Regions from separate parts of the Pectobacterium araliae genome, predicted to be linked through region 3. Evidence: predicted binding sites of a transcription regulator. Region 3 holds the regulator's gene; each other region holds the start of a gene.

Region 1 (7,905 bases), 540 kb from region 3:
AGGCTGTATTGTTGTTGCCATTCATTTATTTTACCAACAGCTTCATTTAGCTGTTTGAAATTGTCGCCAAATTGTTCACCAATTTTCTCATTAAAATCATGAATAACTTCTTTTAATGCTTCAATTAATGCTTTTGAGTTGTTTTCAGTTTGATTTTTTGCAAACTCAGTGAATGCATTATGAATATTGGTTAGCTTATCGTTTTGATCTCCGCGCATTAATTTTAACTGTGTCAGCAAAGATGCGTCTTCATTTCCTGCGATAGCATAATGCAATCGGTGAATTGATTCTGTAGAGCTCTGTAGATGTTGGACAATATCGTCAATTGTGGAATCAGTGGGTGTTGGTTGGTTGCTTTTTGTTCTTACACCACGGAATGCATAGCGCCATTTTGTCATTAATGCACAAGCCACACCCGCAACAGAGGCCCAAAATGCGGTTTTTATACCATTAATCAGCTTTGGTAGGCTATTTTCCACATCATTCATATCGAATGATGCTAGGCCTAATGCAATGCCCAGAAAAGTTGCCAATATTCCTATAGTAATGAGGATTCCTGGCGACTCATGAGCTTTCTTCTCGGTAAAATTCTGATTGCTATAGATGAAGTAGGCAAGGATCACAGCAATAAAAAGCCATGTTTCAAGTGGTAATATATTAAGCATAGAGTAGTCAAATCGTCCGTTTGTTAAAAATAAGATAAAAATGAAGCTATCGTGCTAAAAGAATCACTTTTTATTTAAGGTCGTATATTCATTACCTTGGTAATAATTTTGTTTTGAAATCTATTTTTTCATATTGTCGAGTAACCTCACCTTTTGGGCGTTCCTTTTATTCGGATAAAAATGCGGGATGAAACGCAATTTTAATAATATGTTTCTGATTAAACAATAACCATACTGGCTTTTCTTTCTTTTGACCGTCGAGACTGGCCTTTTTCTACACAGCCAGTCCGATTCGACTATGCTTATATCGTAGAAAATCTTGTCATGGAAAATCCGTCGCCAGCGTGTTTCTGTCTGAGTAAAGCACGGCTGGCGGGGCAGTAAGCATAACAGGAGTAGGGAATGAGAAGGCTGATGACGTACCGTTCACGCTGGCTGCTGCCAGTTCTGGTTATTTTAGCGGCATTGCAGTTGGCTGCCTGTGGTGACAGCGAAGCCGATCAGCGGAAGGCATTCGTTGCGTTCCTGCAAAGCGTACAGTCGCAGCAGGATGGGAAACTGCCGACATTGACGGAAGAGCAGAAGAAGAATTTTGGCAATTTTGCCAACGATTATGCGATCTTAACCACCTTTTCTCAGCAATTTCATCAAGCTGTGTCCGGCAGTTTGACGCCGATGCTGGGGCAAGTTTCTCGAATTCGCGTCCCTAAAGACTATCTGACGCAGCGTGATGCGCTCAGGCAATCAGTCGGAACCATGAGCCTGTTGGCGCAGCATATTCAGGCGGCAAAAGCGCAGGCTGACAATGCCCACCGCGCGTTAAAGCAGCCCGAAGAGGTGCAAATTCCTTATGAGCGACTCTATGCGAGCACGGTAATACAGCCGAGTAATGCGTTGTTACCTGTTATTCCTAGCGCCACGTCGTTTGCACAAAGCCTGATTCAGGTTGGCGATTTCCTTCAGGCTCAGGGCGATCAGGCCGTATTTAACGGCGCATCTGTCCAATTCCGTACGGCACAGCAGGCGGTGCAATATAACAGTATGGTGGCGGCATTACCTGTGCAGCAGCAGAATGTAATGAATGCGCTCAGAGGAGTAAATGGCGTGAATTATCCCTAATAACCTCTTGGCGAGTCGATTCTGGATAAGAGGGGGTTGGCAGACCGAAGGGGAAAATAAATTGTGATTCTCATCACATAAACAAAACAAACATAGCACCATAAAATGTGATGCAAATCACATATTGGGTGCTGTATTTGTCTGAAAATCTGTTTAGTTTTTCATTTTTAACGGTTTTTTGTGAAGTAAATCACCTATTTGTATCGTTGATGTAGGGTGGTTGTGTGATTTTTGTCACGTTCCTGCCATGAGGTTGCGGTATGAAAACAGCGTGTTAGAGTCCGCGCTGCATACAGTAATAATGACGGAAATATTTTTGTGGCAAGCGGTGTTTTTATAACAGCTGAGCTTTCGGTAACCGTCGATATCTCGGTAAAAATAAAGCTGTCGGTGTTGCACCATCGCTGCGACTAATACACGTTGCCACGCCGTCTCACGATAATTACCACGCGCTCTTATTGTCAGCGCGTTTCAATAGGGGTGTGTTTTTATGCTTTCACCAGATATTAAGATCAAAGTGCAAAACTTTGGTCGCTTCCTCAGCAATATGGTGATGCCCAATATTGGCGCATTTATCGCTTGGGGTATCATTACCGCACTGTTTATCCCCACCGGCTGGATCCCCAATGATACGTTGGCGAAACTTGTCGATCCGATGATCACGTATTTGCTGCCATTATTGATTGGTTATACCGGCGGACGTCTGGTATTCGGTGAGCGTGGTGGTGTGGTGGGTGCCATTACGACGATGGGGGTGATCGTCGGGACTGATATCCCGATGTTCCTCGGCGCCATGATAGTCGGTCCGTTGGGTGGCTGGGTGATCAAGCGTTTTGACCGCATAGTCGACGGTAAAATCAAGAGCGGCTTTGAAATGCTGGTCAACAACTTCTCTGCCGGTATTATTGGTATGTTGTTGGCAATTCTTTCGTTTTTGGCAATTGGTCCACTGGTTGAAGTCTTCTCTCAGGTGCTGGCTTCCGGCGTTAACCTGATGGTTCAGAACAACCTCTTGCCGTTTACGTCCATCTTCGTTGAACCTGCGAAAATTCTATTCCTGAACAATGCCATCAACCACGGTATCTTCTCACCGCTGGGGATTCAGCAGGCGACGGAAACTGGCAAATCTATTTTCTTCCTGATCGAAGCGAACCCAGGCCCGGGAATGGGCGTGCTGATGGCTTATATGTTCTTCGGTCGTGGTAACGCGAAAGAATCAGCCCCGGGTGCGGCGATTATCCACTTCCTGGGCGGGATTCACGAAATCTACTTCCCTTACGTGCTGATGAACCCGCGTCTGATTATCGCGGTAATTCTGGGCGGGATGACTGGTGTGTTTACGCTGAGCGTGCTGGGCGGTGGTCTGGTTTCTCCAGCGTCTCCAGGCTCGATTCTGGCGGTATTGGCGATGACGCCAAAAGGCGCTTACTTCGCTAACCTGGCCGCGATTGCAGCGGCTTTTGCGGTGTCCTTCATCGTGTCGGCAATTCTACTGAAAAGCACCAAGCAAAAAGAGGAAGACCTGAGCGAGGCAACACGTCGCGTGCAGGAAATGAAAACGTCCTCTAAAGGCACGGCGACTAACGTCGGTGTCAGTGGTGATATGAGCACCGTGCGTAAAATCATCGTAGCGTGTGACGCCGGTATGGGTTCCAGCGCGATGGGGGCTGGTGTGCTGCGTAAGAAAGTTCAGGATGCCGGGCTGACCAATATTTCGGTGACCAACAGCGCGATCAATAGCCTGCCGGACGATGTTGATCTGGTCATTACGCACCGCGATCTGACTGAGCGTGCGATGCGCCACGCGCCACAGGCACAGCACATTTCTCTGACCAACTTCCTGGATAGCGGTCTGTATAGCGATCTGGCGGCTCGTCTGGTGGCAGCACAGGGTACTGCGCAGCCTGAAGCCGTAACAACGCCTGCACCCGCTGTAGCTGACACGCCGACTAACCTGTTCCAACTGGGTGCTGGCAATGTGTTCCTGAATCAGCATGCGACAGACAAAGAGCAGGCAATTCGTTTCGCCGGTGAGCAACTGGTGAAAGGCGGCTATGTCGAGCCTGCGTATGTTGAGGCGATGCTGGAACGTGAAAAACTGACTTCCACCTATCTGGGCGAATCGATTGCCGTGCCGCACGGTACGATTGAAGCGAAAGACCGCGTGCTGAAAACAGGCGTTGTTTTCTGCCAATATCCTGAAGGCGTTCGCTTTGGCGATGAAGAAGACGAGGTTGCACGTCTGGTTATTGGGATTGCTGCTCGCAACAACGAACATATTCAGGTCATCACCAGCCTGACCAACGCGCTGGATGATGATGCCGTTATTGAACGTCTGGCACACACCCAGGATGTTCAGGAAGTCCTCGACTTACTCTCCGGTAAAAAGAGTGCCTAATTGACGTGGCTTGTGCCGCCTTCGGGCGGCCTCTTTTTATGTTTTTTTAAGGTTATGTCTCATGAAAGCATTACATTTTGGCGCGGGTAATATTGGCCGTGGATTTATTGGTAAATTGTTGGCAGATGCCAACGTCGAACTGACATTTGCTGACGTCAATCAGCCGCTGTTGGATGCTCTGAACAGCCGTACAAGCTACACGGTGCGGATTGTCGGTGATAACACGCGCCTTGATACCGTCAGCAACGTTAGCGCTGTTCACAGCGGCAGTCAGGATGCTGTCGCGCTTATTGCTGTGGCCGATCTGGTGACGACCGCAGTGGGGCCGCAGATTCTGGAAAAAATCGCCGGAACTATCGCTCAGGGGCTGGTTAAGCGTCATGACGACGGTAACACCCGGCCGTTGAACATTATTGCTTGTGAAAATATGGTGCGTGGTACCAGCCAGTTAAAACAACATGTGTTGAAACTGCTGCCGGAAGGCCATCAGGAATGGGTGGTTGAGCATGTGGGATTCGTCGATTCCGCCGTGGATCGCATCGTACCGCCTTCCGAAGCGGGTAGCGATGATGTGCTGGCGGTAACGGTAGAAACCTTCAGTGAGTGGATTGTCGATAAAACCCAGTTTTGCGGTGAACCGCCAGCGATTCCCGGTATGGAACTGACTGACAATCTGATGGCGTTTGTCGAGCGTAAGCTGTTCACGTTGAACACAGGTCATGCGATTACGGCCTACCTCGGTCGGCAGGCGCGCCATCAAACGATCCGCGATGCGATTCTCGATCCGAAGGTCAGAGCTGTGGTCAAAGGGGCCATGGAAGAGAGCGGTGCGGTACTCATCAAGCGCTACGGTTTTGATGCGGATAAGCACGCTGCCTATATCAACAAGATTCTCAGCCGCTTTGAAAACCCCCATCTGCATGATGATGTGGATCGCGTTGGCCGTCAGCCGCTGCGTAAGCTGAGTGCAGGAGACCGTCTGATCAAGCCGCTGCTGGGAACGCTGGAATACCATTTGCCGCATGATAACCTGATTACTGGCATTGCTGCCGCGATGCATTATCGCAGCGAGCAAGATCCGCAGGCGTTGGAGCTGGCTGAGTTAATCCACACCCAGGGTGTGCAGGCGGCGCTAGTGCAGATTTCTGGTCTGGATGCCGACAGCGAGGTTGTCGCGCAAGCAGTGAATGTGTATAACGCCATGCAGTAATCGGCGCGTCTCGTCACCAGGCAGGTGTGGTCTTTTCGACCCGCTGTAAAGGTATACGGGCGACGTCGGGGATGTGATGTCGCCACACCTGCCGGTAAGCATGCTACCGAGATGGGGTAGGCTGTGTGCGGGTTTAAAGGGTCGAGAAGTGACGATGGAAGAAACACAGGCGTTTGAAAACCGGGTTCTGGAAGCGCTGAACTCAGGGAAGACAGTGCGTGATTTTATGCTCTGTGCTGTTGAATTGCTGGCTGAAGCGGTCAGCATCCTGATGTTGCAGGTGTTCCGTAAAGATGACTATGCGGTGAAATATGCCGTTGAACCTCTGATGACGGGAACGGGGCCACTGGGCGACCTTTCCGTGCGCCTGAAATTGATTTATGGCTTGGGCATGATCAGCCGTAAAGAGTACGAAGATGCGGAACTATTAATGGCGCTGGGCGAAGAATTGGCGCATGACGATCGCCATTATCGTTTTACCGATGATGAAATTCTGGGGCCTATCGGCGAGCTGCACTGCGTTGCTGCGTTGCCCGCAGAACCTGCTTTGCCGCCCGTAGCAGAAGCTGCCGACCCGCTTCTGGTGAGCATGCAACAGCAGCGTTACCAGCAGATGGTGCGTTCCACACTGGTTTTATCCCTGACCGCATTGATTGCGCAAATCAGTCTGAAAAAGGCATTTTAGCCCCATTCAGCGACATCACTCCACATTAGCCCAAGTCGTCATACTTCAAGCTGACGGGGCTTTCAACAACTCGAATTATTTAGCGTATAGTGTATGCTGTGCCCCGCATTATTCTCCCGTTATATAGGTTATCTTTTATGAAAGAGCAGGAAAAAGCAGAGATCAAACGCCTTAGCGACCAATTGGATAAGCTGACGCATAAGCAGACTACGCTGCTGGCACAAGGTGATGCCGAAGCCATCGCACTCAATCTGGAAGCTTGCGAAAAGCTCACGGCTGAGATTGAGCGCCTGCGTAACGTGAGAGAACAGAAACTTAGCAAAGAAGCGCAGAAATTAGTGAACCTACCTTTCAACCGTGCGATTACGAAAAAAGAGCAGGCTGATATGGGGACGTTGAAGAAGAGCGTTCGCGGTTTGGTCATTGTGCACCCGATGACCGCACTCGGGCGCGAAATGGGCTTAAAAGAGATGACAGGCTACGCCCCGAAATCGTTCTGAGGCCTTTCTCTGCGTAGACAGAGGATACTGAATTACTTAACAAAACCCCTGTCTTAACAGGGGTTTTGTCATTTTTAGTGCTCTGCTGTTTTTACTCTTAGCGAGGTGCGTGCAGACGATGCGTTTGGTTGTTAAACGCGATGCCGGCCGGCGTGTCATCATGCTGTGCGTTGGCCAGGCGGAAGACGGACACGGCCTGCTTCAGCAGTCTCGCCTGCTCTTCCAGCGAGTCGGCAGCAGCAGAGGATTGTTCCACCAGTGCGGCGTTCTGCTGTGTGGTGCTGTCCATCTCAACAATTGCCTGGTTAACCTGAGTAATTCCCCGGCTTTGTTCATCTGATGCGGTGGCAATTTCACCCATGATGTCATGCACCTGCGCGATAGAGGTGACGATATCGTTCATGGTTTTGCCCGCATTGCCGACCAGCGTCGCACCGCGTGATACTTGATTAACCGATTCAGAGATCAGGCCTTCAATTTCCTTCGCGGCCTGAGAACTGCGCTGAGCCAAACTACGAACTTCGCTGGCGACAACGGCAAAGCCACGGCCTTGCTCACCAGCACGGGCGGCTTCTACCGCGGCGTTCAATGCCAGAATGTTAGTCTGGAAGGCGATGCTGTTGATGACGGACGTAATTTCCGCGATACGTTTGGAGCTGTTCTCAATCGCGGTCATGGTTTGCACCACGTTATTTACCTGTTCGCCACCCTGTTTCGCGGTGTGGGAAGCGCTGATGGCCAGTTTGTTGGCGTGGTGTGCGTTGTCTGCGTTTTGCTTAACCGTAGCGGTGAGTTGCTCCATGCTGGCGGCGGTTTGTTCAACGGCCGCGGCCTGTTGCTCGGTACGTGAAGATAAATCGGTATTGCCTGCGACGATCTCACCAGATGCGTTAGAAATCTGGCTGACGCCGACGCGAATGTCATCGATCATATTGTGCAGGTTGTCATTCATTTTCGACATCGCACTCATTAACTGACCCAGCTCATCTTTACGGGTAGTGTTGATGGACATGGTAAGATCGCCTGTTGCGATTTTTTCAGCCATGTTCAGCGTGCGACCCAGTGGGGTAGTGATTTGACGCGAAATAAACCAGGAAATCAGTAGACCAAGTAACAGCGTAATCAGTGCGGTGATGCTCATTTGCAGCTTGGCACTGCGAATGTCTGCCTGTGACGCGGCCAACTGATCGCTAAGCAGTGATGTAATAACGGCATTTAACTGATCGGCAACAACTTGCATTTGCCCTGCCTGAGCCATTTCTTCTTGATAGGCGGGCATATAGGCCAACACTTGTTCTTCATAATTATTCATGATCGTCAGAATCGGC
Region 2 (7,905 bases), 130 kb from region 3:
CAGGTGGCGGTAAATCGCTGTGCTACCAAATCCCTGCGCTGGTGATGGACGGGCTGACGCTGGTGGTGTCTCCGTTGATTTCACTGATGAAAGATCAGGTCGATCAGCTTCAGGCCTACGGTGTTTCGGCAGCGTGCCTTAATTCGACGCAGACGCGCGAGCAGCAGCTTGAGGTGATGGCGGGTTGCCGTACCGGTCAGATCAAACTGCTTTATATCGCACCCGAACGCCTGACGACGGACAGCTTCCTCGATCACCTTGCCCACTGGCAGATCGCATTGATCGCCGTGGATGAAGCACACTGTATTTCCCAATGGGGACACGATTTTCGCCCCGAATATCGCGCACTGGGGCAGATTAAACAGCGTTTTCCTCACCTTCCTTTCATTGCACTGACCGCCACCGCCGATGAAACCACGCGGAATGATATCGTTCGTCTGTTGGATCTCCAGTCGCCGCTGATTCAGATTAGTAGCTTTGATCGCCCGAATATTCGCTACACGCTGGTGGAGAAATTCAAACCGCTCGATCAGCTCTGGATGTTCGTACAGGGGCAGCGTGGCAAAAGCGGCATCATTTACTGTAATAGCCGCTCCCGCGTGGAAGACATCAGCGCGCGTTTGCAGGCGCGTGGGCTGAGCGCAGGCGCTTATCACGCTGGGTTGGACAATGAACGGCGTGCTCAGGTGCAAGAAGCGTTCCTGCGTGACGATCTCCAGGTAGTGGTCGCGACCGTCGCCTTTGGTATGGGTATCAACAAACCTAACGTGCGGTTCGTGGTGCATTTCGATATCCCGCGCAACATCGAATCTTACTATCAGGAAACAGGGCGAGCCGGGCGTGATGGCCTCGCCGCCGAAGCCGCGCTGTTCTACGATCCGGCGGATATGGCGTGGTTGCGTCGTTGTCTGGAAGAGAAGCCCGCTGGGCCACAGTTGGATATCGAACGTCATAAGCTCAATGCGATGGGGGCGTTTGCCGAGGCACAGACCTGCCGCCGTCTGGTGTTGTTGAACTATTTTGGTGAAGGGCGTCAGCAGGCGTGCGGCAACTGCGATATTTGTCTCGATCCGCCGAAGCGCTACGACGGGTTGGTTGAGGCGCAAAAGGCGCTTTCCTGCGTATATCGAGTCGGGCAGCGTTTTGGTTTGGGGTATATCGTCGAGGTGCTGCGCGGCGCAAATAACCAGCGTATTCGTGACTTCGGCCATGACAAACTGCCGGTCTACGGCATTGGTAAAGATAAATCACAAGAACATTGGGTCAGCGTACTGCGCCAGCTGATTCATCTGGGTTTACTGAACCAGAATATTACGATGCACTCTGCCGTACAGCTTACCGAATCTGCGCGTCCGGTATTACGGGGAGAAGTACCGCTGCAACTGGCCGTGCCGCGTGTGATTAACCTGAAACCCCGTACGAATCAAAAATCGTATGGCGGAAATTACGACCGTAAGCTGTTTGCCAAATTGCGCAAACTGCGTAAATCCATTGCGGATGAAGACAATATTCCGCCTTATGTAGTGTTCAGCGATGCCACACTGCTGGAGATGTCGGAACTGATGCCGATCACCGCAGGTGAACTGCTGAATATCAACGGGGTCGGCCACCGCAAACTTGAACGCTTCGGTGCGCCTTTCATGAACATGATCCGCGATCATGTCGATAATGATGATGAGTGACGCTCTGGCGAGCGTCTTGTCTGAGTGTATTTAAAAACAGGAAAACTAACATGCTGATGCTATTTCTGACGGTGGCGCTGGTGCATTTCATTGCACTGATGAGCCCTGGACCAGATTTCTTTTTCGTTTCACAAACTGCGGCCAGCCGTTCGCGCCGTGAAGCGATGATGGGTGTGTTAGGTATTTCTCTGGGCGTGGTGGTCTGGGCGGCTATCGCGCTGTTGGGGCTACATCTGCTGTTGCAAAAAATGGCCTGGCTGCATACCGCCATTACCGTCGGCGGCGGGGTATACCTGTGCTGGATGGGCTGGCAGATGCTGCGTTCCGCACGGCGTAAAGCACAGTTGGAAACCACGCAGGAGACGGCGATTGTGCTGCCTCAGCGTGGTAAAACGTTCATGCGTGGGCTGCTGACGAATCTGGCGAACCCAAAAGCGCTGATCTATTTCGGCAGCGTGTTCTCGCTGTTTGTCGGCGACAGCGTCGGCAGCGGTGCGCGTTGGGGTTTGTTCGCGCTGATCTCGATTGAGACGCTGCTCTGGTTCAGCCTGGTCGCGATGGTTTTTGCTCTGCCGACAATGCGTCGCGGCTATCAGCGTTTGGCGAAATGGGTGGATGGCGTGGCGGGCGTGCTGTTTACCGGTTTCGGCCTGCACCTGATTTTCTCTCGCTAACTTTTCCCTTTGAATGATCGGTGTGCGCCGCTAGCCGATACGGCGCACTGCCTTAATCAGGCCTTTCTCGCGGTGGCAAGTAACGCGCCGACCAGCACGAACAGCGATCCAAATATCCGGTTGAGCGTCTTCATCTGCCGTGGGCCTTTCAGCCATCCGGCGATACGCGTGGCCAGCGTGGCGTAGCCAATCATCACGATGATATCGACCACCACGGTCGTGATGCCCAACACCAGATACTGCGCGGCCTGCGGTTGGTGGGGAATAATGAACTGTGGAAAGAGCGCCGCCAGAAACACGATGCTTTTCGGGTTGGTCAGATTCACCAGCACTGCGCGCTTAAACAGTTTGCGGCGTGGCATCGCGCTGGCGAGTGCCTGAAGATCCAATGCACCCGCGGCGCGCCACTGCTGAATCCCCAGCCAAATCAGATACGCCGCGCCCAGCCATTTCAGTATATCAAAAGCCAGTACCGACTGGTTCAGCAGTGCGCCTAGCCCGATGCCGACCAGCACGATATGAATCGCCAGCCCGACCTGCAAACCACAGATCGAGGCCGCTGCGCCGCGATAACCGTGGCTGATGCCAGTGCTCATGGTATTGATGGCACCTGAACCGGGCGACAGGCTAAGAATAAGCGTTGTGAGTAAGTAGGTTAACCACCAATCCAATGTCATGAAATGCTGCTCCTGAACCACGTTCTGTATTACGAGAGTCTGTCTGTTTTTTATGTCACAATACGCTCGTGCTCTACTGCTTGTCATGTTCTTCCGCTAGCTTTGTTTTCCCTGCGTCACCGGAGAGGTGTGATGATTCAACGCCCTAATACGTTGTTTACGTCGGAACGGTTAACGCCTGAATCGTTAGTGACAAATCTGCTCACGCGAGAAGCGCAGTTTGCCGCCTTTGCGACCGGAGAATTACTGGATTTCTGGCGTCAGCGCGAAGAGGGCGAGTTCTCTGGCGTAGACGATGTGCCGATCCGATTTGTTCGTTTTACCGCGCCTCAGCACGACAAGATTGTCGTTGTCTTTTCTGGCCGTATCGAAAGCTATGTCAAATACAGCGAAGTGGCTTACGATCTCTTTCATCGCGGCTATGATGTACTCATCATGGATCATCGTGGGCAAGGGCGGTCTGGACGGATGTTGCAAGACGGCCACCGTGGACACGTGCTGCGCTTCAGTGATTATGTCGATGATGCCGAAACACTGTGTCAGCAGCACATTGACGTTAAGCGATATACTCGGCGGTTTGCGTTAGCGCATTCAATGGGCGGCGCGATTCTGGCACAGCTTCTGGCTCGCCAACCTGCGTTATTTGATGCGGTGGCACTGTGCGCACCAATGTTTGGCATCCGTTTGCCGCTTCCTCACTGTGTGGCTGGATGGATCGTTGATTGGGCGGAGCGTCGCCCAGCGATACGTGATTATTACGCGATTGGCACCGGGCAGTGGCGTCCTTTGCCTTATCGGATGAATGTGCTGACGCACAGCCGTGAGCGGTACCAGCGCAGTATTCGCTTTTATGCGGATTCGCCGGATTTGCGCGTAGGCGGGCCGACTTACCATTGGGTACGTGAAGCGCTACAGGCGGGAAAGCAGTTACTGGCACAGGCGAGCGCCATCACTACGCCGCTCCTGCTATTGCAGGCGCAGGAAGATCGCGTGGTCGATAACCCTAGTCAGAAGACGTTTTGTCAGGCACTGGTGCAGAACGGAAACCCTAATTCTGACGGCGTGTTGCAAGTTATCGGCGGTGCGCGGCATGAAATTCTCTTTGAAACGGATAACCTCCGCGCTCAGGCATTTGCGCTGATTTTTTCGCACTTTGCGCGTTATCATTAATTTTTGCGGCGTGTGCCGCCAATACACCAGAAGTGAGATCTCATCGTTATGTACCATGTCGTTGCGTCCGATTTAGATGGCACACTGCTGTCACCCGACCACTCGCTGTCCCCGTATGCGAAAGAAACTCTCAGGCTGCTGACGGAGAAAGGGATTCACTTTGTGTTCGCTACCGGACGGCACCACATGGATGTCGCGCAGATCCGCGATAACCTCGGCATCAGTGCGTTTATGATTACCTCGAATGGCGCGCGTGTGCACAACTCGCAGGGCGAACTGATTTTCAGCCACAATCTGGATCAGGACATTGCTCGTGACCTTTACAGCGTCGTACACAATAACCCCGATATGCTGACGCACGTTTACCGTGATGATGAATGGTTTATGAACCGTCCGCGTGCGGAAGAAGAGCGTTTCTTCAAAGAGTCGATCTTTAAATACAAGCTGTTTGAACCTGCATTACTTGAGACCGATGGCGTCAGCAAGGTGTTCTTTACCTGCGATTCCCACGAGCAACTGTTACCGCTGGAAGAAGCGATCAACGCGCGTTGGGGCGATCGCGTCAACGTGAGTTTTTCGACGCTCACCTGTCTGGAAGTGATGGCGGGCGGCGTATCTAAAGGCCATGCGCTGGAACAGGTGGCGAAGATTATCGGCTTCTCGCTCAAAGAGTGCGTGGCGTTTGGCGATGGTATGAACGACTACGAAATGTTGTCGATGGCGGGTAAAGGCTGCGTGATGCAGAACGCGCATCAGCGCCTGAAAGATTTACTGCCGGATCGCGAAGTGATTGGCACTAACGCGGATAGCGCGGTGCCGAATTACCTGCGGGAATTGTTTCTGAAGTAATTCATCGCCAAGGCCGGTAGCGACGTACTGGGGGAGGCAGTTGGATAGGATGATGCGCGGCGTAGCAGGTACGCCGCGCAGACAATACACGTTAAAGGTTAAGCGCGGTTGGCTAATTCTGCTTTATGCTTTTTCTCATTCAGCATAACAACAACCAGCAGAAGTACCGCCATAATGCTGCCGCCGATCATCACCATGAAACCGCCGTCCCAACCGAAGAAGTCAACGGTGTAGCCAACGATGGCGCTGGCGGCAACGGAGCCACCGAGGTAGCCGAACAGACCAGTGAAGCCCGCTGCCGTACCTGCCGCTTTCTTCGGTGCCAATTCCAGCGCGTGCAGGCCGATAAGCATAACCGGGCCGTAAATCAGGAAGCCGATGATGATCATACACGCCATGTCCACACCCGGATTACCGGCTGGGTTCATCCAGTACACGATAGTTGCTATTGTCACCAGCGTCATGAAGAACACGCCCGTTGCACCGCGGTTACCTTTGAAGACCTTATCAGACATCCAGCCGCACAGCAGCGTACCCGGAATACCCGCATATTCGTACAGGAAGTAAGCCCAGGAAGACTTATCCAGCGCGAAGTGCTTAACTTCCTTCAGGTAAGTCGGTGACCAGTCGAGGATGCCGTAACGCAGCAAGTAAACGAAGACGTTGGCGATAGCGATGTACCACAGCAGTTTGTTCGGGAAAACGTACTGCATGAAAATCTGCTTAGCCGTCAGTTCTTCTTCGTCTTTTTCATTATAGTCAACTGGATAGTCGTTTTTATACTCTTCAACTGGCGGTAAACCACAGGACTGAGGAGTATCACGCATTAAGGCAAACGCAATCAGCGCAACCAGAATCGCGGCGAAAGCTGGCATGTAGAGTGCCGCTTTCCAGTCGTTAAACCAGGCCATACCCAGCAGGAACAGCAGAGGTGGCAGCCCGCCGCCGACGTTGTGAGCACAGTTCCATACCGACACAATGCCGCCACGTTCTTTTTGTGACCACCAGTGAACCATGGTGCGCCCGCACGGTGGCCATCCCATTCCCTGGAACCAGCCGCACAAGAACAGCAGGACGAACATGACGGCAATGCTGGATGTTGCCCACGGTACAAAACCCATGAACAGCATAACGGCAGCGGCCAGAATCAGACCAGCAGGCAAGAATACTCGCGGGTTGGAACGGTCAGATACCGAACCCATGATGAATTTGGAAAAGCCGTAGGCGATGGAGATACCGGACAGTGCAAAGCCAAGATCGCCGCGCGAGAAGCCCTGTTCAATCAGATAAGGCATTGCCAGGGTGAAGTTTTTGCGTACCAGATAGTAAGCGGCGTAGCCAAAAAAGATCCCCATGAAAATCTGCCAGCGTAAGCGGCGATAGAGGGGATCGACACGATCCTGCGACACGCGTGGCTGGTGGGCTGCGGGCCTAAAAATACTCAGCATAGATATCTCCAATGCGAAAAAAAACGATAGCTTTTTTGTTCTATTACGAACGTTATTGTAAGGGGATAGCGTGCAAATGAGTGTGATTCATGACGCTAATGTTACACTTTTATGAAACTGTGACGATTTTTGCGCTCATGTTAACAGAATTGGAAAATTACACTGTGTGGTTTTAGTGATGTAAATCACACTTATTGTTTTTAAACTCCCATTTATTTTCGTTTAGTGTTCGTTTTTGCTCTTTATCAAACATTAACCCTTCTTTTTGTGTCCCAATAGCAACATACATACCCTCCGCCTGAAGTGAGAGCAGAATGAAAAACACGGGGAACTGGCGTGAAACTGACGTGGTTGTCATCGGCGGTGGCGCAACGGGGGCGGGTACGGCACGGGATTGTGCCCTGCGTGGACTGCGCTGCCTGTTACTTGAACGTTATGATATTGCGACCGGAGCGACCGGGCGTAATCACGGCTTATTACACAGCGGTGCCCGCTATGCGGTAACCGATGGCGAGTCTGCCCGTGAATGTATTGAAGAGAACCAGATTCTCCGGCGGATCGCTCGCCATTGCATTGAACCTACTGATGGTCTGTTTATCACCTTGCCGGAAGACGATCTCGGCTGGCAGGCGCAGTTTATCACTGCCTGTCAACAGGCAGGGATTGGCGCTCAGGCGTTGGATCCGCAGGAAGCGCTACGGCTGGAGCCAGCGGCAAACCCTACATTGACTGGTGCGGTTCGCGTGCCGGATGGCTCTGTCGATCCTTTTCGCCTGACGGCGGCCAACATGATCGATGCCTGCGAGCACGGCGCGGAAGTGCTGACCTATCATGAGGTCATCGGGCTGATTCGTCAGGGCGATCGTATTACCGGTGTGCGCGTTTTCGACCATAAAAAAGGTGTAGAAACAGAAATCTATGCACAGGTGGTGGTCAACGCGGGCGGTATTTGGGGGCAACATATTGCGGAATATGCCGATCTGCGTGTGCGCATGTTCCCGGCAAAAGGCGCGCTGTTGATTCTTGGCCACCGCATCAACAACATGGTGATCAACCGCTGTCGCAAACCGGCGGATGCCGACATTTTGGTGCCGGGCGATACCATTTCGCTGATTGGCACCACTTCAACTCACATCGATTACGATCAAATCGACAACATGCTGGTGACGCCTGCTGAGGTGGAAACGCTGATGCGGGAAGGCTCAATGCTGGCACCGAAGTTGGCGAGCACGCGCATTCTACGTGCCTATGCAGGCGTCCGCCCGCTGGTTGCCAACGATAGTGACCCTAGCGGGCGTAGCGTGAGTCGCGGCATTGTGCTGCTTGACCATGCCAGCCGTGACGGGCTGGAGGGATTTATTACCATCACTGGTGGCAAGCTGATGACCTATCGTCTGATGGCAGA
Region 3 (7,905 bases):
AGTAGAGCAGAAAGCAGTGACACGGGATACCCACGATAAGGTTATTTTGCCGGTTTATGCACCCGCGAAGTTTGTACCCGTGAAAGGTAAGGGGAGCCGTGTCTGGGATCAGGACGGCCGAGAATATATCGATTTCTCCGGTGGTATCGCGGTCACGGCGCTCGGTCACTGCCATCCTGCGCTGGTTAATGCGTTACAGCAGCAGGGCGAAAAACTGTGGCATACCAGCAATATTTTCACCAATGAACCTGCGCTACGCCTCGCCAGCAAACTGATCGATGCCACTTTTGCCGATCGCGTGTTCTTTGTTAACTCTGGTGCAGAGGCTAACGAAGCCGCCTTTAAGCTGGCGCGTTACTATGCGGTTAAACGCCATAGTCCGTATAAAACCAAGATCATCGCCTTCTACAATGCGTTCCATGGCCGGACGCTGTTCACCGTTTCAGTTGGCGGACAGCCTAAGTATGCCGATGGCTTCGGGCCTAAGCCTGCCGATATCGTGCACGTTCCGTTCAACGATCTCGCTGCCGTTAAAGCAGTGATGGACGATCACACCTGCGCGGTTGTACTCGAACCCATTCAGGGGGAAGGCGGAATTACCCCCGCTACGCCTGAATTTTTGCAGGGTGTTCGTGACTTGTGCGATCAACATAAAGCGCTGCTGGTGTTTGATGAAGTGCAGAGTGGGATGGGACGTACTGGTAAATTATTTAGCTATATGCACTATGGTATTACGCCGGACATCCTGACGACGGCTAAAGCGTTGGGCGGTGGTTTCCCGATTAGCGCGATGCTGACGACGGAAGAGATCGCTTCAGCGATGACGGTTGGGGTGCATGGAACCACCTATGGCGGCAACCCGCTGGCTTGTGCTGTGGCGGAAGCCGCGCTGGATATCATCAACACGCCAGAAGTGCTATCGGGCGTAGCGGATCGTCACGATCGTTTTGTCAGTGAACTGGAGAAAATCAATCAGCAGTACGGCGTATTTGATCAGGTTCGCGGGATGGGGCTGCTGTTGGGGGCAGAGCTGAAACCGCAGTGGCATGGCCGCGCGGGCGAGTTCCTGGCGGCGGCAACGGCTCAAGGGCTGATGGTGCTGATGGCGGGGCCGAACGTCATCCGCTTTGTACCGTCTTTGATCATTGATGAAGACGATATTGCGCAGGGGATGGAGAAGTTCGCCAACGCTGTCGCGCAGGTCGTTAACGCAGCAAACTGAGTTACGCGCTTAAAAGAGTAGCGATAAAAAACGTAGGGTGGCGGCCACGGATGGCACGCCATAAAAAAAGCGTGAGGCCGAGGCTTCACGCTTTTTTGTTGGTAGGGTACAGCGACAGGGGTTTAGCGAGTGCCGTAAACGACAATCGTTTTACCGTGCGCAGAGATCAGGTTCTGGTCTTCTAACATTTTCAGAATGCGACCCACGGTTTCACGCGAGCAGCCAACGATTTGCCCAATTTCCTGACGGGTAATTTTAATTTGCATGCCATCTGGATGCGTCATGGCATCAGGTTGTTTTGCCAGGTTGAGTAATGTTTGGGCGATACGTCCGGTCACATCAAGGAAGGCGAGGTTGCCGACTTTCTCAGAGGTAACCTGAAGTCTGCTTGCCATTTGCGCAGACAGACGCATGAGGATATCCGGGTTAACCTGAATAAGCTGGCGGAATTTTTTATAGGAAATTTCAGCCACTTCACAGGCGGTTTTTGCCCGAACCCAGGCACTGCGTTCCTGACCTTCTTCAAACAGGCCGAGCTCACCAATAAAATCGCCCTGATTAAGGTAGGAAAGAATCATCTCCTTGCCTTCTTCATCTTTGATTAGCACTGCAACAGAGCCTTTCACGATGTAGTAAAGCGTTTCTGCTTTTTCACCTTGGTGAATCAGCGTGCTCTTCGATGGATACTTGTGGATATGACAATGGGAAAGGAACCATTCGAGAGTTGGGTCTGTCTGCGGTTTGCCGAGAACCATTCGCTATCATCCTCTGTTGTAATTCACTGCGCAAATTACAGGGGTCAGAGTTCCCTGTACGGCGTGTTTAACTGCTAAAAAAATAAAATTCAGTCTAGGCAGAATGACGTCAGGGAATATACTGGAACCACTGTACCCTTGATTTTGCGGTTACTGCCTTGCTGCACCGTAAACGTGGTTGGGTATGTCTGGCTACGTCATCATCTTCTTCGTTTCTGGCTTTGTCCAGAAAAGGTCTATTCTATTTTCGTTTTAACACAGCTTTAAGGATGTGTCTTGTGTTGTCTCGCTTCAGCATGACAAAGCTCTGATTAACGCTGGTTTTTGTACAGTAACGGTATAAATTTTCAAAAAATTTTTAGTGGAGAGGCATTATGCAGGCTCGGGTAAAATGGGTTGAAGGCTTAACGTTTTTGGGCGAATCCGCATCAGGGCATCAGGTATTGATGGACGGCAATTCCGGCGATAAAGCGCCGAGCCCGATGGAAATGGTGTTGATGTCCGTAGGGGGATGCAGTGCGATTGATGTGGTGTCGATTCTGCAAAAAGGTCGCAACGACGTGGCGGATTGTGAGGTGAAATTAACCTCAGAACGACGCTCTGAAGCGCCGCGCTTATTTACCCATATCAATCTGCATTTTATCGTGACGGGAAAAGGGTTGACCGATAAAGCCGTCGAACGAGCCGTTGCCCTGTCAGCGGAAAAATACTGCTCTGTGGCATTGATGCTGGGCAAAGCCGTTGAGGTGACGCACAGTCACGAAATTAGAGTGCTGGCCTAATCCTTTTCTCTGGGCACTAATTCTGGTCACTTAAGCCTGTTATAAGGGGAAACACAGGGGGAGGTTCCCATGGGGAGGCCTCACCCCTGTGGTCGGCCCGCGTATCTCGGTGCTTATTCGATGGCTTTCCCTTCTATCAGCCGCTGCACCAGCGGCGCCATGATGAGTTCCATTGCCAGCCCCATCTTCCCGCCAGGAACGACTAACGTGTTGATGTGGGAGATAAACGAACCCTGTAGCATGGCGAGCAGATAGGGATAATCAATATTATCCAACCCTTGAAAATGAATGACGACGAAGCTTTCGTCCAGTGAAGGGATAGACTTAGCGGCAAACGGGTTAGAGGTATCCACGGTAGGCACGCGCTGGAAGTTGATGTGTGTGCGAGAGAACTGTGGCGTGATATAGGTGATGTAGTCTTCCATCGAGCGGACGACGGAATCCATCACCGCTTCACGCGAGTGACCGCGCTCATTGACGTCACGAATCAGCTTTTGAATCCACTCCAGGTTGACGATCGGCACAACGCCGACGAGCAAGTCGACATGCTGCGCCACATTGTTTTGTTCGGTGAACACACCACCATGTAGCCCTTCGTAGAACAGAATATCAGTGGGTTCCGGCATGGGTTCCCACGGTGTGAATGTCCCAGGAACCTGATTGTAGGGAATCGCTTCATCATAGGTGTGAAGATATTTACGCGTCTGGCCGCGACCATGTAAGCCATATTCGATAAACGCTTGTTCCAGCAGGCTGAAATCATTCGCTTCCGGGCCGAAATAGCTGATATGGCGCCCCAAATCACGCGCTTTGCGGATCGCCATGTCCATTTCCGGGCGGGTATAGCGGTGAAAGCTGTCGCCTTCTAACTGGGCTGCTCGTAGATCAAACTGCTGGAAAATCTTACGAAAGGCCAGACTGGTTGTCGTGGTTCCCGCTCCGCTGGAACCGGTAACCGCAATAATCGGATGCTGATGTGACATAAGGCGCGTGACTCCTCAAAAAAGACGTCATTAGTTATCATTGTTAGCATGTTTGGCGCGTTCTTTCACGCCTTTCGCCATGCTCAATAAGGGGCATGCCCTCCCGCATTGAGATGGTTGCGCGGCATAATATTGAGAGTTTCATGCAACTCAGACCACACCAAAACCACCTCGCCGGATTGAAGCTGACGGCGTATATCTTCTACTTTCTGCGCCAGCGACCGCTCCTGTTCGCCGTAATCGGTGCCTTCGCGCAGCACGAAAGATTCGATGATGTTATCCAGCGTTTCTGGATCGAGCTGTTGCCAGGGAATAATCACGCTAGGGTTCCTGAGTTAACGGGTTTCTGAGTAAAAGTGGTGCCTGAAGAAGAATCGGCGGCGCGGTCCAAAAAAGGGCTAAGCCAATGGGGAATGCGCTGTTCCAGCCACATTTCCGGTTTCAGCAACGTTCCTCCGACGAAGCCGACATGCCCACCGTGTTCCGTTAGCTGATACTCAATAGTAGACGGTAACTGCGCTATATCGGGAATGACCTCTGGCGTCATGAAAGGATCGTCCTTCGCGTGGATGATCAGCAGCGGTTTGCGTATTTGAGGCAACAGCGGCAGGGCGCTACAGCGTCGATAGTAGTCAGCGGCATCACGAAAGCCGTGGATACGCGAAGTAATGACGTCATCAAATTCTCGCAACTGGCGGATTCGCTTCAATTGCGGCAACTGAATCGGCAATGTGTCTGGGTAGGCTGCCAGCTTGCGACTGGCGTTTTGTTTCAACAGGTGCAACAGGTAGTGCTGGTAGACGCGGGAGAAGCCTTGTTCCATCCGGCGGCTACAGGGTTCGAGCATCAAAGGGGCGGAAACAATGACCGCAGCGGACAGGGAACAGGCTTCGCCCTGTTGGCCGAGTAAGTAAGCCAACATATTGCCGCCGAGAGAAACGCCGATAGCGGCGGTAGGCGCATTGCCCAGCGTCTCTTGCATCCAGTGTAGAAAATAGCAAGCATCGCTGGTTTCGCCGGAATGATAAATACGTTTCATTCGGTTAGGTTTGCCGCTGCACCCGCGAAAATGCATGATGACGGCCAGCCAACCGCGCTGTTTACAGGCATGTAGCAGGCCATGGGCGTAAGGGCTATGGAAACTACCTTCCAGCCCGTGGAACAGCACCACGCGCGGTTTGTGCCGCGCCAGTTCAGGGGCTTCGCTCCATGCCAGATCGACGAAATCACCATCAGGTAATTCGAGCGCTTGCCAGACTGGCGAGAATTGCGCGTGACGGCGAATCAGGCGCGGTAATAGCGTTTGCAGATGCGGGTTATGTGCGCCGCTCAGCGGACGGAAATGGTCATACATAAAGGATATGAAAATCTTGTTGTCGGCTCTTGTACGATCAATATCACACTGTTAGCTTCAATGCTGCCAGTTGGTACGACATTTGGGTCAGGAGCGCCCACAAATAATGGAACTAAGTTTATTTCTTTCGATGTTGGGGTTTTTGTGGGTGGCGGCCATTACGCCGGGGCCGAATAATATGCTGTTGACAACCTCGGGCGCGAATTTTGGCTTTATGCGTTCGCTGTGGCTGATGGTTGGCATCATGCTGGGGATGCAGAGCATTTTGCTGCTGGTCGCATTCGGTGTCGGTGGGTTGATTCTGATTTATCCTTCGCTGCACTTTATTTTGAAAGTCCTCGGTAGTGCCTATCTGCTGTGGTTGGCGTGGAAAATCGCCACGGCGGCTTACGAACAGTTGGAAACGACTGTTGCTCCCCCTCAGCCGATCCGACTTTATCAGGGGTGGTTGCTGCAATTCCTGAACCCGAAGGCGTGGCTCATGGCGTTGGGCGCGGTTGCCAGCTTTAGCCTGGCGGGTGAAGGTTATAACCAGTCTGTAATCGCCATAAGCGTCGGGATTGTGCTGGTGAATCTGGTTTCCGGCGTCATCTGGCTCGGGTTCGGCACGATGATTGGGCGACTGCTGCGCAGTAAGAAAGCGTGGATTATCTTCAATGTGTCAATGGGGCTGCTGACCGCCGCCTGCGTGCTGTTGATTTGGCATTAATGCTGATCTGGCTCAGATGAAGTAACGAGCGGTTTTCCGCTCGTTACTCCTTTCAGGACACAAATCTTAAAGCGAATCGCTCTGCATCATCTGCTCTAGCTGTTCCTGTGCGTCCAACCAGGACATTTCCGTTTCTTCCAGCTCGATTTTGACTTTGGTTTGTTGTTGCAAGCAGTCAGTCAGTTCGGCCTTGCGGCTGATGTCATAGATGGCGCTGTCCGCCAGTCGTGCTTCCAGCGCCGCCAGCGTTTCCCCCAACTTTTCCATCTGCTGCTCAAGATTGGTTATCTGTTTGCGCAGCGGCTGTGTTTGCGTTCTCAATTCGGCTTCGCGGCGTTTCTGATCTTTTCTGCCCTGCGCACTGTTGGCGGTATTCTCTTTTGGCGTTTCGTCGGCCGCATTTTCCTGACGTTGTAGGCCGACCAGCCACTGTTGGTAGTCTTCCAAATCACCGTCAAAGGGTTCTACTTTCTGGTCGTGTACCAGATAGAGGTCGTCGGTGGTAGAGCGGATCAGGTGTCGATCGTGCGAGACGACAACCAGCGCGCCTTCAAAATCGATTAATGCTTCGGTCAATGCCTGACGCATATCCAGATCGAGGTGGTTGGTTGGTTCGTCGAGCAGCAGGAGGTTCGGGCGCTGCCAGACGATCAGCGCCAGCACCAGACGGGCTTTTTCGCCGCCGGAGAAACGCTCGGTGATCTCCGTGACTTTGTCGCCCTGAAAACCGAAGCCGCCGAGATAGTCGCGAAGCTGCTGTTCCGTTTCCCGTTCTGCCAGACGCACCAGATGCTGCAATGGCGATTCGTCCGCACGTAGAAACTCTAACTGGTGTTGGGCGAAATAGCCGAGTTTCACGCCTTTTGCCAGCCCGATTTCCCCTTTCAGTGGGGCAAGTGTGCCAGCAAGCAGCTTGATCAGCGTGGATTTCCCCGCGCCGTTATGGCCGAGGAGCCCAATGCGGGAACCTGGCACTAAATTAAGTTTGATCGATTCGAGAATCAGTTTGTCGTTGTAACCTGCGCTGACCTTTTCCATCTTCATTAATGGATTGGGCAACGATTCCGGAGCGCGAAAACTGAAGCGGAACGGGTTATCAACATGCGCTGGTGCAATCATCTCCATGCGTTCCAGCATTTTTATTCGGCTTTGCGCCTGCTTGGCTTTGGTCGCCTGCGCGCGGAAGCGGTCAATGTAGTGTTGCAGGTGCGCGACACGCTCCTGCTGGTGCTCATAGAGCGATTGCTGCTGTGCGAGGCGAGTGGCGCGCTGGCGTTCAAACGAGGAATAGTTACCCGTGTACTCGTTGAGCGATTGCTGTTCGATGTGCAGAATTTTGGTCACCACCGGATCGAGGAAATCGCGATCGTGCGAGATTAGAACCAGCGTACCAGCGTAGTTTTTCAACCACTTTTCCAGCCAGATAACGGCATCCAGATCGAGGTGGTTGGTCGGTTCATCCAGCAACAGCAGATCTGAACGACAGATCAGTGCCTGCGCCAGGTTCAGGCGCATCCGCCAGCCGCCGGAAAAGGCGCTGACGGGCTGTTGTAACTGTGGCTGAGAAAACCCTAGCCCGTTGAGCAAGCTTGAGGCTCTGGCCTGAATCGTCCAGGCTTGAATCGCATCCAGCTTGCCGTGCAGTGTGGCAATCGCGTTACCGTCGTTCTCTTCATTGGCGGCCTGTAACGCGGCTTCCAACTGGCGATATTCACGATCGCCGTCAATTACATAGTCCAGCGCGGGTTTGTCCAATGCCGGGGTTTCCTGATTAACCCAAGCCAGTGACCAGTTCTGCGGGAATGTTGCGCTACCACCGTCGGCGCTGATTTCACCTTTCAGTAATGACAGCAGCGTAGATTTACCACAGCCGTTCTTGCCAACCAGACCGACTTTCTGGCCGGGATTAACTGTTGCTGTCGCGTTGTCGATGAGAACGCGTACACCACGTCGAATTTGCAGCGAAGAGAAAACAATCATAAAGCGCCGTATGTTCAGAGTATGTTAAATTATGGACATCTCAGGACACGCGGTGTCCTGTTTTTAGTCGTTGCGCTGCATGGTAACGGAAAACGATTATTATGACGATGCTTTGGAGGG
Region 4 (7,905 bases), 1.4 Mb from region 3:
AGAAGCGCGGCGTACAGGGAGCAAAGTCTTTGCTAACCCGCGTAACGCCGCCGCCGGATCGCTGCGCCAGCTTGACCCACGTATTACGGCTAAACGCCCACTGACCTTCTTCTGCTATGGCGTCGGCCTGCTGGAAGGCGGTGAATTGCCCGCCAGTCACTGGGAGCGCCTGATGCAATTCAAGGAGTGGGGATTGCCAGTGAGCGATAGAATCAAGCTCTGTAGCGGCTCGGCTGAGGTACTCGATTTTTATCGCCAGATTGAACAGACCCGCAGCGCGTTAGGTTTTGATATTGATGGCGTCGTTGTCAAAGTTGACTCGCTGGCGTTGCAGGAGCGGTTAGGGTTCGTGGCTCGTGCACCGCGCTGGGCGGTGGCTTTTAAATTTCCCGCGCAGGAACAACTGACCTGGGTACGCGATGTCGAGTTTCAGGTAGGGCGGACGGGAGCGATTACGCCCGTTGCGCGTCTGGAGCCGGTCGCTGTAGCAGGGGTGATTGTCAGCAACGCCACGCTGCATAATGCCGATGAAATTGATCGACTAGGTTTGCAGATTGGCGATCGCGTGATTGTGCGCCGAGCGGGGGATGTGATCCCGCAGATCGTCGGTATTGTAGAATCTGAGCGACCAGAAACGGTGCGCCCGATTGTTTTCCCTGCGGCCTGTCCGGTGTGTGGATCTGACGTTGAACGTGTGGAAGGGGAAGCCGTTACACGTTGCACCGCTGGGTTGATCTGTGGTGCTCAACGCAAAGAAGCGCTGAAGCATTTCGTTTCTCGTCGTGCGTTGGATGTTGAGGGCATGGGCGATAAAATCATCGATCAACTGGTGGAAAAAGAGTACGTCAAAACGCCAGCCGATCTGTTCCGCCTGAGCGCTGGGCTTATGACCGGTTTGGATCGTATGGGGCCCAAATCCGCGACAAACCTGGTCAATGCGTTGGAAAAAGCGAAAAGCACCACGCTGGCGCGTTTCCTGTACGCGTTGGGGATTCGTGATGTTGGCGAATCAACAGCCGCCAATCTGGCTGCCCATTTTGGTTCGCTGGAGGCGCTTTTTGCCGCCGATGAAGAGGCGCTGCTGGCGGTGCCGGATGTCGGTAAAGTCGTTGCCGCGCATGTGCGCCATTTCCTTGAGGAAGAGCATAACCAAACGGTGATCCGCGAGCTGACCGATCCCGCAGGCATCAACATTCACTGGCCTGAGGTTCAGGTGGTCAATGCTGAAGAGATCGACAGCCCGTTTGCGGGAAAAACGGTGGTATTGACCGGATCGTTGAGTATTTTGTCCCGCGATGAAGCGAAAGATCGGCTAACGGCGCTAGGGGCAAAAGTCAGTGGTAGCGTCTCGAAGAAAACCGATATGGTGATCGCTGGTGAAGCCGCAGGCTCTAAGCTAGCGAAGGCGCAAGAATTGGGGATCCCAGTGATCGATGAGGCGGAAATGATCCGACTATTAGGGGCGTAAACGGATGGAAAAAGAAGACCTGATAGACATTGCCACGATGCAGATGCCCTTTGGCAAATATAAAGGGCGGGTGCTGATTGATTTACCAGAAGAGTACCTGCTGTGGTTCTCCCGCAAGGATGAATTTCCTCATGGTCGCTTAGGAGAATTGATGCAAGTTACGCTGGCAATCAAGATAGAAGGTCTGCAAGGGTTGGTCACGCCGCTGAAACGGCCCCGTTCCTGACAATCCGTTTCCTGCGGTAACTTTTGACGAAAAAAAGCGCTGGCAAGCGTGTTTCCTCACTCTCTTGCCAGTAATCACGTTGAGATGACGTCCGTTAACTACCGTATACGTTAATCGCGCTGTTTAGTCGCTTAGCCTGAAGGTTTAGTCCTTCTGCGGCATCGGTTGATTGCGTAACCATATCGGTATTGCCCTGTGTCATTTGTTCTATCTGTGCAATCGAGGTATTGATCAGGCTCAGTGCGGAAGTCTGCTCATGCGTTGCATTGCTGATCTCTTTGATCATGGTGGAGACCTGGAAGACTTCATCAATGATGTCGCTGATATGTTTACCCGCCGTTTCTACCATTGTGCTGCCCTGTTTCACACTTTCAACGTTGGCATCGATCAGGGTTTTGATTTCTTTGGCCGCAGAAGCGGAGTGCTGTGCCAGATTGCGAACTTCGGCGGCGACCACGGCAAACCCTCGCCCTTGCACGCCAGCGCGAGCGGCTTCAACAGCGGCATTCAACGCGAGAATATTGGTCTGGAACGCAATGCTGTCGATTACACCAATAATATCGACGATTTTATCGCTGGCGTTGGAAATGGAATCCATCATGCCGATGGTTTCCTTCATGATGTTGCCGCCTTTAAGCGCGGTGCTGCTGGCGGCTTCTGCCATTGTTGTCGCTTGGGCTGCCGTTTCTGCACTCTGCTGCACCGCAACGGTAATTTCTTCAATGGCAGCGGCGGTTTGTTGCAGATTTGCTGACGTTTCTTCTGTGCGGCTATTCAGGTCGACATTGTTTTCCGCCAATTTACGGCTGACATTCGTGATGCCGTTAACTTGCGTACTGACGTCATCGACAAGCGAATGCAGATTCAGGCCAAACTGGTTAACGGAACGTAGCAATAAGCCAATTTCATCTACCCGATTGAGGTGGATATGTTTTACTTTACGGCCTGATACCACATGCTGCGCCTGTTTGAGTATCGCCTTGATTGGCTGTGCAATTTGCTGCTGTAGAAACTGATCCATGATGACAATGAGCAGTAACGTCAGCGCCAACAGCCACAGTGGATTCATGCCACTGAAAGCAAGTAATGCCGGAATAAGCCCTACTGCCAATACCGCGGCACGCAAGCGCCAGCGGACTGACAATTTCTGCAAAAGCGACAGCGGCGAGAAGAAACCGGTGCGAACAACCAATCCTTTGTAGAATTTACGGCTACCTGCCTGCTTTTTCTGCACGGCGCTGTACAACATTTCGGCCGCTTTTATTTCTTCGGCGCTGGGTGTGTTACGTACCGAGATGTAGCCTGCCAGCTGCTCTTGCTGGTAAACCGGTGTAATGTTGGCTCGAACCCAGTAATGGTCACCGTTATTACGGCGGTTTTTGACTAATCCGGTCCAGCTATCGCCTTGTTTTAGCGTAAACCACAGATCGGCATAGGCTTCAACGGGCATATCGGGATGGCGCACAATATTGTGCGGCTGGTTGATGAGTTGCTCTTCAGAAAAACCGCTAACTTTAATAAAGGCAGAGTTGGCATAGGTAATGTGGCTGTGAATATTTGTTGTGGACATCAATATGGTGTCCATGTCTAACAGATACTCCTGCTGTGTGACAGGTGTATTTAATCTCATTAGAAACCCCGGCGTACGTATCCCGCTCAGTTTCCAGGTTCAGCCACGCTGGCTACTTTTCTCGTCTCTGCTGCTCTGGTTATTACAGAGGATGAAACGCAGTGTCGCTGCCGAATGGTGAGTCCCGTGAAATCTGTCAGGCATATTGCTGTGTAAATATTCAAGTTATTCAAGTAGGTATACTGAAATTTTTTTGGGTGGTTTACTCGTTTATATAAAATAATGCCAGACACTACTTATAATGATCGAGATATTAACCCTATATTGTGCGTGATGGAGATTTTGTAACTGTGTATTTGTAACAAATATTTCATCAGTGTTAGCACGCTTTTTCAGCAAGCATAAATTTATGATGGGGACGGTTATCTGTCAATTGATTCATTTTATTGGTAATAAATAATTGGTAAGAAAATGATTAAAAATAGGTGGGTGTAAAATAGAGGTTTTTCTTAAAAAGTGTTTTGGAATCGATGAAATTGACGCTAAGAAAAATAACTTGTTAAGTTTTCTTTATTTTTTCTTTACGTGAATGAAATTAAATGTTGCTGCTCTGCTATTTATTCTTTTAATTACGGCCTTTCTTCCATTTTTATTGATGCTGAATTTATTGCAGATCAAATAACGCGATCCGCAGACCAGATAATGATTCTGGCCTGCGGGGAACGATAATCAGGTTACCGGGGCTGGGTTGAAAACGGCCAGTGCGTTGTGAAGCCCCCATTGATCGGACCAGGTTTTTTTCCTGCCGCTGGCGATATCCAAAATGAAATGGAAAAGCTGCCAGCCAACGTCTTCAATTGTGGCCTCTCCAGTCGCAATCGTACCTGCATCAATATCCATCAGGTCATGCCAGCGGTTCGCCAATGCGGTTCGGGTCGCCATTTTGATCACGGGTACGGCCAGCAGGCCATAAGGCGTACCGCGGCCAGTGGTGAAGACCTGCACGGTGATGCCAGAAGCGAGCTGCTGTGTGCCACAGACAAAGTCGCTGGCTGGCGTTGCGGCGTAAATCAGCCCGCGTTTGGTTGGGCGTTGACCGGGGGACAGGACTTCGACAATGGCGCTGGTGCCAGATTTAGCGATGGAGCCGAGCGCTTTTTCCACCACGTTTGCGAGGCCACCTTTTTTGTTGCCCGGCGATGGGTTGGCGCTACGGTCAGTCTGACCGCTGTCGAGATAATTATCGTACCAGGCCATTTCTTCCAGCAGACGTTTACCGACTTCTTCATTGATGGCGCGTGGCGTTAACAGATGGATGGCGTCGCGCACTTCGGTCACTTCGGAGAACATGACGGTCGCACCGCAGCGTACCAGCAGGTCGGATGCAAAACCCACGGCCGGGTTCGCGGTGACGCCGGAGAACGCATCGCTGCCGCCACACTGCATGCCGACAACCAACTCTGATGCCGGACAGGTTTCACGCTGACGTTTGTTCAAGCGTTGCAGGTGTTTGTCTGCCATCGTCAGAATGTCATCCACCATCGATCTGAAACCAACGTGGTGTTCATCCTGCAAGCGGACAATGCTGGTGTCGTCGAGAGAGATAGCCTGCACATCAGGTGTCCCTTCCAGCAGGCGTTCCGGCTGTAATTTTTCACAACCCAGACCCACCACCAGTATTTCGCCACCAAAATTTGGGTTCAGCGCCAGATTGTGAATGGTGCGAATGGGAACCACGGCGGCAGGGGCATTGATTGCTACGCCACAGCCATAGAGGTGATTGAGTGCGACCACGCCATCCACATTGGGATAGTTGGGCAATAAATCCCGTTCGATAATTTTGACCACATAGTCCACGACGCCCGCGACGCAGTGCACGCTGGTGGTAATGCCTAGCAGGTTTTTCGTACCTACGCTGCCATCGGCATTACGGTAACCTTCAAAGGTATAGCTTTCCAGTGGCGGAAGCGCGGGGGGAATTTTGGTTGCCAGCGGCAGGGTTTCCAGCGCAGGAGCCTGAGGTAACTCGACCAGCGATTCGTCAATCCAGCTTCCTCGGGCAATATCGCGCAGTGCATACCCGATAATTTCACCATAGCGGATGATTGCGCCTGCTTTGGTGATATCCACAAGGGCAACTTTGTGACCCTGTGGAACATGTTCAATTAATTCCAGGTCATCATTAAAACGGGTTCCGGCACGTAAGCCATTATTATTAACAACAATGGCAACATTATCAGAGTCGTGCACCTTAATATAAAGTGGCTGCTCTTGCGCAGCATTACTTTCTGATTTATCTGACATGATGCAAGCCTTTATTATTGGTTTATCAGAAACACGGTGGTAACCATTACCACGCTATTACTTCATTGCTCGCTAATGAGTATACGTGAGGTTCCCTTCTCGTACATTATGCAATTGACCTAAGCCGGGGCTTTTTGTTTCTTATTTATCAGGCTAAGTTCCAGTTTTTGGTGAGTTTGATCACATTCTGCCTGCACGCGGTTTCCTAGGGGAAATTGGAAATAATGTGTATGAATGTAAAAAGAGAATAACGGCATTTTTCGTGAAACACCTCGCACTATATAGGGCAAGTGCACCAACATATTCCAAAGGACATTTTTAATGTTGTGCTTTTATCTAGTGAGCCATCAGCAGGTAAAAATTATAATGTTCCTGCGAGTTGAAGATGTCAGCTAATTACTCTGAAGCTATATAGCCTGGCTATTCGCAAAAAAAATTAAAATGGGAATTTAACTACACCCTAAATAATCCACCGATCTTCATTCTGATAACCCTACGCCGTTATCTGTTATTTGGAATGAATGAGCGAACCGCGATTGAAGCAGGAGTTCATCATGAATACAGTAAGCTCAGCAGCTGGCGCGATACAAAAGAGAACAAACGCCCGCTACTGGATTGTCGTGATGTTGTTTATTGTCACGTCATTTAACTATGGAGACCGCGCCACTATCTCGATAGCGGGCTCTGCCATGTCAAAAGATATCGGCTTGGATGCCGTCGGTATGGGGTATATCTTCTCTGCCTTTTCCTGGGCTTATGTTATCGGCCAAATCCCAGGCGGGTGGCTGCTCGATCGCTTCGGCTCCAAACGCGTTTACTTCTGGAGTATTTTTACCTGGTCACTCTTTACCTTGTTGCAAGGGTTCGTCGATCTCTTTCCTACCACGTCATCTATTATCATTTCGCTATTCTTACTGCGCTTTATGGTGGGGATTTGTGAATCGCCTTCTTTCCCTGGTAATAGTCGTATCGTTGCCGCCTGGTTCCCTGCACAGGAACGTGGTACTGCCGTAGCGATTTTTAACTCGGCGCAATATTTTGCCACGGTGATTTTCGCTCCTATCATGGGGTGGTTGGTGCATGCAGTCGGTTGGGCGCATGTGTTCTGGTTCATGGGCGGGTTAGGTGTGATCCTTAGTTTCGTCTGGCTGAAAGTGATCCATGATCCGAAAGATCATCCTGGGGTGAATCAGGCGGAGCTGGATTATATCGAAGCGGGTGGCGCACTGGTAAATATGGATGCGGCAGCCAGTAAGGCTAAGGTGCCAGCAGAAGAAAAATGGTTCCAGATTAAGCAACTGCTCACTTCACGGATGATGGTTGGTATTTATCTCGGTCAATATTGTATCAACGCGATGACTTATTTCTTTATTACCTGGTTCCCTGTTTATCTGGTTCAGGCAAGAGGGATGTCAATTCTGAAGGCTGGTCTTGTCGCCTCTGTTCCTGCAATCTGCGGTTTTGTGGGCGGCGTATTGGGTGGGGTGATTTCCGATTATTTAATGCGTCGGACCAACTCGCTGACCTTTGCCCGTAAAACACCGATCGTCCTGGGTATGTTGCTTTCTATGTCGATGGTTATTTGTAACTATGTTTCGACAGAATGGGTGGTTATTGCGTTCATGGCGCTGGCATTCTTCGGTAAAGGTATTGGTGCATTGGGCTGGGCGGTGATGGCGGATACCGCGCCAAAAGAGATCAGCGGTCTGAGTGGTGGCCTGTTTAATATGTTTGGTAATATCTCCGGTATCGTGACCCCAATTGCTATCGGCTATATCGTCGGAATGACAGGCTCTTTTAATGGTGGCTTAGTTTATGTCGGGATTCATGCACTGGTTGCCATCGTCAGCTACTTGTTCATCGTACAAGATATTAAACGTATTGAGTTGAAGCCGTTCGTTAAGCGTTAAAGCCATTCGCTATAGCATTAATCTGCCTGTTGGCAATGATATAAAACGCTGCGCTGTCATATTGATGGCGCAGCGTTTTGCCATTGATTTATGTCATGAAAAGTAGGGAGATATTTCTTCAACGTCGGGTGCCAATGGTACGTATTCCGGTGTTTATCAGGCAGAAATTCGCTTTTCCTCGTTTTCGTGAAACATCTCCCATTCGATTGTGATAATGACATATTTAATCTGCATTTAGATAGGGAATGCTGTGCTATTGCCCAATGAGTTGTGAAATAAGAAAACTTATACTTTTTACTGAGGTTGGTAAGGCGACACGGAGTACGACACCGCTTTTCTGACTGTGTTATTTCGGTATTAAGGTAGTTATACCTGTTTTTATTCTGGTAACCCTACAAGCATGGTTCATTCCAATCAGAGTAAAAAC

The links. The regulator CRP, encoded in region 3, controls carbon source genes, mostly activating them, when cyclic AMP is high. The targets are predictions, from matches to a motif close to ATGTGANNNNNNTCACAT.
Region 1: a site for CRP is predicted at 2,007-2,024, ahead of AACH44_RS20365 (PTS mannitol transporter subunit IICBA). Genes of this name have one in related genera too.
Region 2: a site for CRP is predicted at 6,674-6,691, ahead of glpT (glycerol-3-phosphate transporter). Genes of this name have one in related genera too.
Region 4: a site for CRP is predicted at 5,737-5,754, ahead of garD (galactarate dehydratase). Genes of this name have one in related genera too.

Annotation. Positions count from the first base shown of each region.
Region 1 covers NZ_AP028908.1:4,478,414-4,486,318, reverse strand. Annotated here, with positions in the region: gene AACH44_RS20375 (hypothetical protein) at 1-665, opposite strand, end outside; gene AACH44_RS20370 (DUF3053 domain-containing protein) at 1,068-1,784, shown strand; gene AACH44_RS20365 (PTS mannitol transporter subunit IICBA) at 2,275-4,182, shown strand; gene AACH44_RS20360 (mannitol-1-phosphate 5-dehydrogenase) at 4,244-5,392, shown strand; gene AACH44_RS20355 (MltR family transcriptional regulator) at 5,493-6,077, shown strand; gene AACH44_RS20350 (YibL family ribosome-associated protein) at 6,215-6,577, shown strand; gene AACH44_RS20345 (methyl-accepting chemotaxis protein) at 6,675-7,905, opposite strand, start outside.
Region 2 covers NZ_AP028908.1:230,112-238,016, forward strand. Annotated here, with positions in the region: gene recQ (ATP-dependent DNA helicase RecQ) at 1-1,682, shown strand, start outside; gene rhtC (threonine export protein RhtC) at 1,733-2,356, shown strand; gene rhtB (homoserine/homoserine lactone efflux protein) at 2,413-3,033, opposite strand; gene pldB (lysophospholipase L2) at 3,166-4,203, shown strand; gene yigL (sugar/pyridoxal phosphate phosphatase YigL) at 4,252-5,052, shown strand; gene glpT (glycerol-3-phosphate transporter) at 5,151-6,500, opposite strand; gene glpA (anaerobic glycerol-3-phosphate dehydrogenase subunit A) at 6,815-7,905, shown strand, end outside.
Region 3 covers NZ_AP028908.1:357,507-365,411, forward strand. Annotated here, with positions in the region: gene argD (bifunctional acetylornithine/succinyldiaminopimelate transaminase) at 1-1,222, shown strand, start outside; gene crp (cAMP-activated global transcriptional regulator CRP) at 1,345-1,977, opposite strand; gene AACH44_RS01585 (OsmC family protein) at 2,352-2,759, shown strand; gene AACH44_RS01590 (phosphoribulokinase) at 2,873-3,742, opposite strand; gene AACH44_RS01595 (YheU family protein) at 3,826-4,062, opposite strand; gene AACH44_RS01600 (hydrolase) at 4,059-5,096, opposite strand; gene AACH44_RS01605 (LysE family translocator) at 5,203-5,805, shown strand; gene AACH44_RS01610 (ABC transporter ATP-binding protein) at 5,872-7,785, opposite strand.
Region 4 covers NZ_AP028908.1:3,573,162-3,581,066, reverse strand. Annotated here, with positions in the region: gene ligA (NAD-dependent DNA ligase LigA) at 1-1,468, shown strand, start outside; gene AACH44_RS16205 (DUF3820 family protein) at 1,473-1,694, shown strand; gene AACH44_RS16200 (methyl-accepting chemotaxis protein) at 1,789-3,324, opposite strand; gene garD (galactarate dehydratase) at 3,994-5,568, opposite strand; gene AACH44_RS16190 (MFS transporter) at 6,123-7,478, shown strand.